Regions from separate parts of the Chryseobacterium gallinarum genome, predicted to be linked through region 1. Evidence: riboswitches for the same ligand, from Rfam matches in the RefSeq annotation. Region 1 holds a riboswitch; the other holds the start of a gene.
The links. Region 1 has a riboswitch for thiamine pyrophosphate ahead of thiS (sulfur carrier protein ThiS). Riboswitches for the same ligand answer to the same signal wherever they lie in the genome.

Region 1 (6,412 bases):
TTACAACATGATCCCGGAATACTTCACTTTCTCTTGTAGAAATTGAAATTTCCAGATCTTCATTCCAAATTCTGTAAGCACAGATTAATTGCAGCAAATCTTTATCTTCCATAATAAAATTGGGTTCAATAATCCCTTCCGCAGGTCTGAGCCTTGGAAATGAAACCGAAAACCTGCTTTTCCAGTATTGTTTCTGAAGATAGTCTATATGAAGGGCATTAAAGAAGCTGTCTACACGCCAGTCTTCCAATCCTAAAAGAACACCTGAACCTATTTTATGAACGCCTGCTCTTCCAATTCTGTCCGGTGTGTCCAACCTATAATGAAAATTCGATTTTTTTCCTTTCGGATGGTATTCTTTGTAAACCTCCTGATGATATGTTTCCTGATATACCAGCACGGAATGCACCCCTTCCTCGTGGAGCAACCTGTATTCATCTTCTTCCAATGGCTGTACTTCAATAGAAATATGGGCAAAATGAGGCCTCAGCAACCGGACAGCATTCTGGAAATAGGGAACCCCCACTATTTTATTAGCCTCTCCGCTTACCAGCAATATATGATTCACTCCCATCGATTTCAGGACAGAGGCTTCCACCATCAGCTCGGTATCAGAGAGGGTTTTTCTTTTTAAATGATTATCTAAACTAAAACCGCAGTAGGTACAGATATTCTGGCATTCATTACTAAGGTATAAAGGGGCGTACAGCTGAATGATTTTTCCGAAACGTTTCTGTGTAAGCGTTTGCGTCATTCTGGCCATTAGCTCCAGTTCCCCTGATGCAGCCCGTGAAAGCAGGACCAGAAAGTCATCAATAGTTTTGTTTTTTTTCTGAAGACTATTTCTGACATCCGACAGGGACACTTTTTCAAGTCTGGCTTTTACTTCATCCCATTGATACTGTTCAAAAACCTCTTTAAAGCTTTTCATGAACCTGATTTTATTCAAATAAAAATGATGTTAAAGGACTTGAAGCTTGAGCATGGCTGGTAACAGCTCCCAATTCTGATTCAAAAGCCCTTCTTCCTGCAATGACTCCTTCTTTAAAAGCCAAAGCCATATTCACCGGATTTCCCGCTACCGCAATAGCGGTATTGACTAGTACGGCATCTGCTCCCATTTCCATAGCCTTTGCGGCATCTGAAGGAGCACCTATGCCTGCATCTACCACCACCGGAACATTGCTCTGGCTAATGATAATTTCTAAAAAATCCAGAGTTTTTAACCCTTTGTTGGTTCCTATGGGGGCTCCCAGAGGCATTACCACAGCTGTTCCGGCATCTTCAAGCCGTTTACAAAGAACAGGATCTGCATGAATGTATGGCATTACAACGAATCCCAGTTTCGCAAGTTCTTCAGTAGCATATAATGTTTCGATCGGATCAGGCAACAAATATTTCGGATCCGGATGAATTTCCAGTTTTACCCAGTTTGTTTCCAGCGCTTCCCTGGCTAATTGTGCAGCCAATACCGCTTCTTTAGCCGTTCTTGCCCCTGATGTATTCGGTAACAGATGGACATGTGTTTCTCTTAATGAATCGAGTAAGTTATCTTCTGCAAATCCGGAATCAATTCTTTTCAATGCCATCGTTACCATATCCGTTTCTGAAGCAACTACTGATGCTGCCATATCCCTGATACTTCCGAATTTTCCCGTCCCCAGGAACAATCTGGATTCAAAGGTCCTGTCTGCTATTATTAATTTCTGATTGTTCATATCATTGCTTTTTTAAATTCATTAATGATGGATGGTTGTTTTGTGATCTGTGCTGAAACGGAGACTCCATAAATACCTGATTGTTGTAAAGGCTGAATATCCTCAAGCGTAACACCACCAATGGCAAATATTTTCGGGGCTTCTATTGATTGGTCACGTAGAGTTTCAATCATTTTCTGATATCCTTCAAAACCAAGGACGGGGCTCAGCTGCTCTTTGGTAGGAGTAAATCTTAACGGTCCTAATCCTATATAGTCACAGCCCTCTTGTATTCTTTGCAGTACATCCGGAATCGTATTCGCTGTTCCACCAATTATTTTTTGATCCCCTAATATCAATCTTGCCTCTTCTACAGAACTATCGTTTAATCCAAGATGAACTCCATCTGCATCTACTTCATGTGCTAACAGTACATGATCATTGATGATACAAACAGCCTTATAGTCCGCACATGCTGTTCTGGAAATCTCACACAGCTTTATTAATTCATTTCCGGGAGCATTTTTCCAACGAACCTGAATCCATTTTATCCCATTATCCAGTGCCCTGGTAATATTTAATTTCTGTTCATGCAGAGTATTTCCCTGTGAAATGTATTGTAGTTTTTCCATTGATTACATCTGAAATATTATTAAAAAATAGTCTTTTTGCATTTTTTAAATGCTTCTAACGGCTGATCATTTTCCCAAACGGCTCCTAATAAGGCCACACCGTCTACTCCCTTCTCCAAAACAGATGGAATGGTATCTGCATTAATTCCACCTAAAGCAATCATCTTTACATCCCGATTCTTTCGCATTCCGATCTCCTGCATGACTGTTGAATCTTTTCCATACCCTTTTTTAGAGATACTCGAAAAGAACGGACTTATAAAAGCATAAGCCCATTCTCCTTTTAACATATTATAGGTAGTGATGTCATGTACCGAAGTGGAAATAATAGTATTTCCGTCAAGAAATGGCTTATACATTTCCTTCTGCCGGTCTGCTTCCCTGAAATGCAACCTTGAAACAGGATAATCTTTTCCCAGGTCATAATGGGTATGCAGAACCAGCTGGGAATAAAAGGATGGATTAATACAATCAATCAGGTCTGCCACTTCTTTCCGGTTAAAAAAAGGTTTTCTGATATGCAGCAGATCTAATCCTTCATCAAACATCCGGTTAATCATTTCTGCTTCATTCCGAACGGCTTTTTCAGGGGTGATAACCAGGATCATATGTATATTTCTTTTCCTCTTTCAATAAATTCCTGAGACTTATCCAGCATTCCCTTTTCAGCAGATTCACGGATTTCCTGAGTAATCTTCATAGAACAGAATTTAGGTCCGCACATAGAACAGAAATGGGCAATCTTAGCACCGTCAGCAGGGAGGGTTTCATCATGATAAGACCTGGCTGTATCAGGATCCAGGGAAAGATTGAACTGATCTTCCCATCTGAATTCAAATCTGGCTTTACTTAATGCGTTATCTCTATATTGTGCTCCTGGATGTCCTTTTGCCAAGTCTGCGGCATGGGCGGCCAGTTTATAAGTTATCACCCCAACTTTTACATCTTCTTTGTTCGGAAGTCCTAAATGTTCTTTTGGAGTTACATAGCAAAGCATCGCACACCCGAACCATCCGATCATTGCCGCACCGATTCCTGAAGTAATATGGTCATACCCTGGTGCAATATCTGTTGTCAAAGGGCCTAATGTATAAAACGGAGCTTCATGGCACTCTTTAAGCTGCTTATCCATATTCTCTTTGATCATATGCATCGGAACGTGGCCCGGGCCTTCGATCATTACCTGTACATTATGTTTCCATGCTATTTTTGTAAGCTCTCCCAAAGTTTCCAGTTCTGCAAACTGAGCGGCATCATTGGCATCAGCAATAGAACCCGGGCGCAGGCCATCTCCTAAAGAAAAAGCCACATCATATTTCTTCATGATCTCGCAGATCTCCTCAAAATGAGTATATAAGAAATTTTCCTTATGATGATAAAGACACCATTTCGCCATAATAGATCCTCCTCTGGATACGATTCCGGTTACTCTTTTTGCTGTAAGATGAATATATCTTAATAAAACTCCTGCATGAATGGTAAAATAAGAAACTCCCTGTTCTGCCTGTTCAATCAAAGTATCTTTGAAAATTTCCCATGTTAAATCCTCGGGTACTCCCTTTACTTTTTCAAGCGCCTGATAAATAGGGACAGTACCGATAGGAACCGGACTGTTCCTGATAATCCATTCTCTTGTTTCATGAATATTTTTCCCCGTTGAAAGGTCCATTATGGTATCTGCTCCCCAACGGCAGGCCCACACTGCTTTTTCTACTTCTTCTTCAATACTGGATGAAACAGCACTGTTCCCGATATTGGCATTGATTTTCACCAAAAAATTCCGTCCGATAATCATCGGCTCACTTTCGGGGTGATTGATATTATTGGGGATAATCGCCCGACCTGCAGCAATTTCGTCTCTCACAAACTCCGGGGTAATTTTATTTTTGGGAGTATGAGCACCGAAGCTGTTTCCCGGATGTTGGAAAGCCATCTGTTCAGAAACTGTTTCAAGCTGTTCTATACGCTGGTTTTCCCTGATCGCCACATATTCCATTTCTGGAGTGATGATTCCCTGTTTTGCATAATACAATTGGGTAATTTCTTTTCCCTCTTTGGCCACTTTAGGTTTATGATCGTAAGAAAAGCGAAGTTCATCAAGTCGGGAATCTGCCAAACGCGCTTTCCCATATTCTGAAGTAATTCCATCCAGGATGTCTACGTCATTCCTGTCCAGAATCCATTGTTCTCTTATTCTCGGAAGTCCCTTCTGAATATCAATACTTGCATTTTCATCCGTATAGGGACCTGATGTATCGTATACCGTTACGGGAGCATTATGCTCCAGAGTACCATTGGAAAGCTTAGTCGGGCTAAGTTGTATTTCACGCATTGCTACATTGATAGGGTATATTTTTCCTTCAACATAAATCTTTTTTGAGTTCGGAAATGGTGAACATGTAATAGAGTGAGCCATGATTTTGGGTATTTAAATATGAAAACTAACCGCCCTGAGTGGCAGTGATAATTAAAACTGAATCTTTGTCTCTGAGAAATGTTTCTGGCCAGGCGGCCAGTGGAATAATACGATTGTTGAGCGCTACAGCAATCCCTTTTTTCTTTCCGGGTAATTCCATAGCCAGTAATGCTTCCAGATTTTCGGGAAGTACATCAAATGTTTTTCGGGTGTGGTTGATGATAAGTTCCATTCCTAATAATTTTAAATACACTTTAGGAATGGCTATGATTGTACAATAGAATGTACAGCAAAGTCATCTACTTTTCCCTACGCTGGTATGATCCAGATCAGGTTCAAAGGGTAAAGTCTCAGTCTGTAAACACAGACACCCCTAAAGTATGGGACGAAGTTAGGTATTTTTTGAGAATGGACAAAATTTTTGTAGTGATGGAAGCGGGATGATGGAAGCATGAAGTTTAAAATGGTGAAAACATTTTTATTATAGATTCAAGATGGCTTCGGATTAGGGGAATTAGTATAAACACTGGAAGAAAGGAGTTAGAAAATCCTTTCGGTTTAACTACTAATGACTAATGATACAATTATTTTTTTAATTTAAAAAAGATAAAAATTGTCCTTGCGGCCTTTATTATTTCAAGCTCCCCGCTTCCAGCTTCACGCCATGATTAAGCCCAATATTTATCCCGAACAGACTTTCTTTTTTATTCTTCACATGCTCTCCATACAGGATCATTTTGTGGTACAGGAGCTACGATTTCAATTTTTTCTTTAGTAACGGGATGAATAAATTCCAGTTTTCTTGCATGAAGATTGATTCCTCCATCCGGATTGGAACGTGGTGATCCATATTTTAAGTCTCCTTTAATCGGAACCCCTGTTTTAGATAACTGAGCACGAATCTGGTGATGTCTTCCGGTTTCAAGGTCAACTTCCAAAAGCAGGTAATTATCCAGGGCTTTGATTACATGGTATGTCAGAATTGCTTCTTTTGCCCCTTCTGTAGCTTTGGGAAAAACAATCGCTTTATTATTCTTTTCGTTTTTCTTTAAGTAATGAACCAACCTTTGACTTTGCGGAATCATTTCTTTTGCTACCACAGCCCAATACGTCTTTTTAATCTCACGGTTTTTCACCATCTGGGTCAGCCGGGAAAGCGCTTTGGATGTTTTAGCATAAATCACCAGACCCGAAGTAGGACGGTCTATACGATGAACCAGGCCGAGAAAAACATTTCCCGGCTTAGCATCTCTTATTTTTATATAATTTTTTATAGTTTCTAATAGCGATTCATCGCCGGTTTTATCACCTTGTACAAGCTGACCGACTTTTTTGTTGACTACCAGAAGATGGTTGTCTTCATAGACAATTTGTTCCTTCATTTTATCCGTTTATCTTCTTCTGTTCGTTAATGAAAGGATAATCCCGGCAAGAAGCCCGATGGTTTTCAGGCTGGATAATCCTGAACTTTCAGGAAGAAATGCTCCTATCACGCATATCGCTGCTGCAGAATACATGGCATAAACAAAATTTTTATTGATAAGCAGGGGGGCCTGGATAAAAAAGCTTGCTCCAATTAGTACATAAAAGACTTTTCTGGAAAGAAGATGATTGATTTCAGGAGAAAATAAATTAAACCATCCTATAGCAAGACAAACCAATGCTGC
Region 2 (6,412 bases), 1.3 Mb from region 1:
TATCAGTTAGGCCAAAATCTTTAAAATAAGATTCATGCAAAGCATTTTCCACGACAATGGCATTTTCTGCAAACTGCATAAAAGTAAGAACATCCTGAAGATCCGGGATCTTAGCAGCAATTAAAGACAGGCTCCTACCGAAATGTTCCAGGTATAATGAGTCCTGGGCCATGTAAAAACGGAATTTTTCCTGTGGAAGGCTACCATCGGATAATTCTTTGATAAAAGGCATTTCCAGAATAGACTGATACTGGTCTTCTATAGCCAGCCAGTTTTTTTCAGACCATTTCATTTTTAATAAGTTTTTGCGGGTTAAAGAAATGATTAAGTGGACCATTACCTGATCCTGTCTGTACATCCATTCCGTTTTCTATGGCCTGGTAAATATATTGCTGGCCCAAAGAAACAGCATCATATAAAGTTTTCCCCTGGGCGATATACGCGGCTATTGCGGAAGAAAGCGTACAACCGGAGCCATGGGTATTGTTGGTATTCAGTTTTGAAGATTCAAAAGAATGGTAATGTCCATCCTCATCATAAAACAATGAAGTGATGATTGGAGTTTCCTGATGACCGCCTTTTAGAAGGATATTTTTACACCCAAGCTGTTTTATTTTTTTTCCAGCTGTATACAGGTCATCCAGGGATACTACTTTCATATCTGCTAAAATTGCGGCTTCATCCATATTGGGAGTGATAACATCAGCAATAGGAAATAGCTTTTCTGTAATCGCTTTTATGGTTTCTTCTTCAATCAGACGATGGCCGCTCGTTGCAACCATCACCGGATCAAATACAACAGGTATTTTTTTATACCCGGATAAGGTCGAAACAATGGTTTCCACCAGTTGCGGAGTGTGAACCATCCCGATTTTAATGGCATCGGGGACAATATCTTCCAATATGGCTCTGATCTGGTCTTCAACTGCTTCTATGGGAATCGGGTATATTTTTCTTACTCCCCGGGTATTCTGAACGGGTAATGCTGTCAATACTGAAGTGGAAAAACATCCGAGAGCAGAAGTTGTTTTAATATCGGCCTGGATTCCTGCACCTCCGCTTCCGTCAAAGCCTGCAATGGTTAAAACAGATGGATATTTGTATTTTTTCATTTTAAAATCTCATTTTTTAATTCATATGCTGCTTTCTGAGGATCAGCAGCGCTGCATATTGCAGAAACTACAGCAAGACAATCTGCACCTGCGTTGATGACAGCTTTTGCATTTTCAAGATGAATACTGCCGATTGCCACCAAAGGTTTTTCTGTAAGTTGCCTGATTTTGGTAATTCCTTCAAGGCCCCATTCTGTGACCGTATCCGTTTTAGTTCTGGTCTTGAAAACAGGACTGATTCCCAGGTAATCAGATACAGCAGCCTGTTCGTTTTTAAGCTGGGCCAGATATTCAACAGAATAACCAATCATTTTATCCTGAAGATGAGGTCGTTGTCTCAGCTGGGTAGGAGGAGTATCATTATTACCAACATGAATGCCGGCTGCATTTACCTTTTCTGCAACTTCAACACAATCATTAATTATCAATGGAATATTATATTTATGGGTAATTTCAATAAGTTGCTGAGCTTTTCGAAGGAATAGTTCCGTGTTATCATTTTTTTCCCGCAGCTGGATGAGATCTACTCCTCCGAGAATTGCCTGTTCAGCAACGGTCAGAAAATTCTTCCCCATACAGTCGGCTTGTGAAATGACCAGGTATAATTGATAAGGAAAAAAAGCAGTACTCATTTTTGCTCTATTTTTAAATGCGCAGTAAACTCTTCTTCTGTTATATTGTATAATTTATCAATCAGAAGCATTTGCAGACTTCCCGGTCCCGGGCTCTCTTTTGCAGCCAGTTCCCCGGCAATCCCCAATAGACTCATAGCAGATGCCACAGCAAGGGTTTTATCTTCTGCAACACCTGTAAAAGCGCCTATTAATGCAGTAGCAGAGCAGCCTAGCCCTGTTACTTTAGTCATTAGCGGATGTCCGTTTCTAATAAAGAACTGATCTTTTGAATTAAGGATAATATCTGTTTCACCGGATATACAGACAATTGTGTTGTACCGGCCGGCTAATATTTGACCGGCATCAATAGCTTCGTTGCTTTGAGCAGTACTGTCCACACCTTTGGTTACTGTGGTATTGATGTTAGCCAGGGCAATAATTTCAGAAGCATTCCCTCTGATAACAGCAGGGCGATATTGCAAAAGCCGTTGTAAGGTTTGATCACGGAACGAAGTGGCACCGGCACCTACGGGATCCAGAACCCAGGGTTTTTGCATTGTATGAGCTGCTTCGGCAGCGATAAGCATAGATTCAGCCCAGTATTCATCAAGAGTTCCGATATTAATAACTACCGAATGGGCAATATGGGCCATTTCCCTGATTTCAGATCGGGCATGGGCCATAACCGGGGAAGCTCCCACAGCCAAAAGAGCATTGGCGGTATTGTTCATCACTACAAAATTGGTAATGTTGTGAACGAGCGGTGACTTTTGTTTTACAAGCTGGACTTGTTGCCAGAGAGTTTTTTCCATTGTTATCATTTAAAAAAAATAGCTTTAGGAAAAATCCGGAACAAAAGTACATTTACAAGGAATGTAGATTTGCTTTTCCCTACGTCGGTGTAAGCCGTATCAGGTTCGAAGGGACTCTCTCAATTCTTTTCAGAATACCCCTAAAGCAAAACAAATGTATAAAAATTATAACAATGGTAAAAGGAATTTAAAGAAGACCTTACTATCTTTCCACAAGCTCTTTTACCTGTTCACCATAAAAATCGGTTTCCGTAGTCCTGATTTTTAAAAGCTCATACCACTTTCTGAAAGCACCGATAAAGACAATCAACATCAAAACCATTGCGGTAACGGCAAGAGCTGCCAATAAATATTGTTCCTTCGGAATGTAAATGGTCGTTACCTGGATGTAACCAGCCCAAAATGTGATCCCAGCCATGAAGACTCCCGGAATAGCAGCACACAAAGCATATCTGCCCCTGTTCATCCTGATGAGCATCGTAGTGCAAACGATTAGTCCACACGCGGCCAGCAGCTGATTACTGATTCCGAATAACGGCCAGATACTGCTTACATTTCCTGTATACACCAGATATCCCCAGGCAAAAGTGAAAAGAAGACTGCTGATGATAATTCCCGGAATCCAGTTTTTATCATTGAATTTAGGAATAACAGATCCCAGCATTTCCTGTAAAAAAAATCGTCCTACTCTTGTTCCTGCATCTATCGCAGTAAGGATGAATACCGCCTCAAACATGATGGCAAAATTATACCAATAGGCTGTTAACTGATCCATATAAGGAATCTTGTTAAAGATATGAGCCATACCCACAGCCAGGGAAACGGCACCTCCGGTTCTCCCATGCAGATCAATGCCTATTTTTTGCGAGTAATAATCAATATCTACTCCGTGAAGAGCAGGATGAGCAGCAAGGAAAGCATCATAGGATTCTTTAGGAGTATTAATAGCAAAATAATCACCCGGCATTAATGTACAGGCAGCTATTAAAGCCATAAGGGCAACAAAACCTTCTACTAGCATAGCTCCATACCCCACAAAGAGGATTTCTCTCTCTTTATTAAGCATTTTAGGGGTTGTACCCGTAGCAATGACAGCATGAAATCCCGATATGGCACCACACGCAATGACAATGAAGATAAATGGAAGCACAGGACCGCCTATGACTGGACCTCCTCCGTTAATAAATGCTGTAAGGGCAGGCATCTGTATGGTGGGGTGAATAACGATTACTCCTACAGCAAGCATAATGATTGTCCCGATCTTTAAATAGGTTGAAAGATAATCTCTGGGAACAAGCAGCAGCCATACCGGTAATACGGAAGCTAAAAAGCCATATAACGGAATCGCAACTGAAATGGTTTTAATATCCCATGAAAATAAATTGTTCATAGCAGGATTCTGCATCAGGCTATGCCCGCCAATAATCCCGGCAATCAGAAGTATACCTCCCAGAATACTGGCCAATAGGACACTGTTCTTTTTATAACGCATAATCAGGCCCATAATAATGGCAATTGGCATGGTAATGACCACCGTAAACAGCGACCAGGAAGCCTCATGCATGGCATTGATGCAGGCTAATGACAACCCTGCTAATGTGAGAATAAGAATGAACAGAATGGCAAATCCGGCCACAGTACCTGTTGCCTTACCAATTTCTTTTGAAGCAATTGTTGCCAGACTCTGTCCTTTATGTCTTACAGAGGCAAATAAAACCACCATATCATGTACACCGCCTCCCAGAACGCATCCGATCAGGATCCATAAAGCACCGGGAAGATAACCGAACTGAGCAGCTAATACGGGACCTACAAGAGGGCCGGCAGCAGCAATTGCCGCAAAATGATGGCCAAACAGTACATTTTTATTCGTAGCAACATAATCTTTACCGTCTGCAAATTCTACAGCGGGAGTTGTATGCTGATCATTAAGCCGGAGTACTTTATTGGCAATGAAAATTCCGTAAAGACGGTAGGCAATCGCAAAAAGGAGAACAGATGTGAATATCAGCGTTAAAGCATTGATATTATTTAAAAAATCCATATCGTTTGTTTTGGTGATGAATAATTAAAAGGATTGGCTGTATTATTAAAAATAATTTAACATTGCGCCAAGTTAATTATTTTATGCATTAAAACAGTTGATATGTATATCAATTTAGCAAATTTGATACATTGTATAATTGTTTATGATTTATCTGTATGGTTTTTAAGTGTTTATCTGTGGTATTGTGTATACAGATTATTTCTTTTGGGAAATTATAAAATCAACCATTTGATCCGTAAGGTTATCCAGGTAAGCCTTATCAGTTGTATTGAAGCTGTGTACTCCATTATCAACGACAATTAAAGAAGTCTGGATTTTTGCTCTTTTTAATTTCCGGTAGAGCTTTTTTGACTGGCTTAAAGGAACTACTTTATCTTTATTTCCCTGGACAATTAAGGTGGGTACTCCGGCAGAAGTATAGCTGGCAGGAGAGATGGTTTTTAAATATTCAATGGCCCTTTCCTGATCCTTTTTGATATTATAACCGGAAAGTGCTTTTACCAGATTTTGCTGCAGGTTAACAATCTTCTTTGAAATCCGTCCAATCATAAAAACAGGAATTGTGCCTAGTCTTGTATGGAAAAGCTTGTTTAGGTCAACCGGACCGTAATGGTCTATAACGTAGTTTACCTTTGCTGAATAAGAAGAAAGCTCAGGATTTCCTGTAAAAGCTTCATCAGGAGTATAAGCTGCAAGAAGTGACAGGTGCGCTCCGGCAGAAGCCCCGAATAGCCCTATGTTATTGGTGTCAAAATTATATTTTTCCGCATTCTTTCGTACCCATCTTATGGCATCTTTGGTGTCTTCCAACGGGAGTGGGAAGTGGGTGCTGCTATTCAGGAGGGTATAGTTGATGCTGATAACCGCATACTGCCTGGCTATCAGTTTGGCAATAGTTGTTTCCAGATAGTTGTCTGCATATACAATCTTATCACCTTCTACCCATCCTCCTCCGTGAACGTAGATTAAAACAGGGAATTTTTCATTAGAAGCTGTTTTAGGGGCATAAATATCAAGTGAAACAGGAACTCCTTTTTTATTGACTGTATACTCTATATTTTCCGTAACCAATGCTATTTCAGGAAGTAAAGAGCTCTTTATCCGTGGCGCTTCAGGAGCTTGTGAAAAATTTTGTGAAAAAAATAAACTAGAATAGTTTAAAAGAAAAATAAAAAACAAATTTGTAACAAACCTGTAATTTAAAATATTGTTTAGAATTGATTTCATAAAATTTTTTTAAGGAGTGTGTTACTTTACTAACTCCTCAAAAAGCTTACCAAAAGTAGCATTCAGATCTTTGGATTTTCCGGGATGCGGTCTTGAAGTTTGTATTACAGCACTTCTTACAGCCGTAAGCCAGCGGAAACGTTCAGGAATATCCAGCAGAGCAATAGGGCCTCCGTCTCTTTCCCCATTGGCTATTTTCTGAAAGCTTGCCAGGTTCTGGATAATATCTTCATAATCCAGCTTACTGTGCATCAGTTTAAATTTATCCGGACACAGATAAAATTCAACCCGGATGAATTTTTCTTTTTTGGAAAACATTATCAGTCCGATATTGAAAAATTCTTCTCTCTCAACTTTCGGTACCAAGCGTATTACCGCATATTCGTATATTTTATCCTCTTGCATTTTTAGCTTCGTTTACAAAGATTTGAGAATGTTCTAGCCGGGTTTTCATAAACTGAAAATAAATCTCACGGATTTCATCGGGCGTTTCATCAGCGTCATTCCAGTGTAACCAGTCTTCAGGAATTAAATTGACAATTTCCCGGAAAAGATTATCATTCAATACCGTATGGGCAAACTGATCTGCTTCGTCCAGCA

Region 2: linked by a shared signal. The riboswitch ahead of thiM (hydroxyethylthiazole kinase) and the one ahead of thiS (sulfur carrier protein ThiS) in region 1 are both predicted to bind thiamine pyrophosphate.

Annotation. Positions count from the first base shown of each region.
Region 1 covers NZ_CP009928.1:1,444,176-1,450,587, forward strand. The annotation lists gene thiH (2-iminoacetate synthase ThiH) at 1-931, opposite strand, end outside; gene OK18_RS06460 (thiazole synthase) at 942-1,718, opposite strand; gene thiE (thiamine phosphate synthase) at 1,715-2,329, opposite strand; gene OK18_RS06470 (thiamine phosphate synthase) at 2,350-2,937, opposite strand; gene thiC (phosphomethylpyrimidine synthase ThiC) at 2,934-4,745, opposite strand; gene thiS (sulfur carrier protein ThiS) at 4,771-4,977, opposite strand; TPP riboswitch at 5,035-5,130, opposite strand; gene OK18_RS06485 (RluA family pseudouridine synthase) at 5,450-6,127, opposite strand; gene OK18_RS06490 (hypothetical protein) at 6,137-6,412, opposite strand, start outside.
Region 2 covers NZ_CP009928.1:2,769,461-2,775,872, forward strand. The annotation lists gene tenA (thiaminase II) at 1-292, opposite strand, end outside; gene thiD (bifunctional hydroxymethylpyrimidine kinase/phosphomethylpyrimidine kinase) at 279-1,112, opposite strand; gene thiE (thiamine phosphate synthase) at 1,109-1,744, opposite strand; gene thiM (hydroxyethylthiazole kinase) at 1,741-2,538, opposite strand; TPP riboswitch at 2,598-2,690, opposite strand; gene OK18_RS12495 (carbon starvation CstA family protein) at 2,741-4,582, opposite strand; gene OK18_RS12500 (alpha/beta hydrolase) at 4,781-5,812, opposite strand; gene OK18_RS12505 (DUF3037 domain-containing protein) at 5,834-6,217, opposite strand; gene OK18_RS12510 (HipA family kinase) at 6,204-6,412, opposite strand, start outside.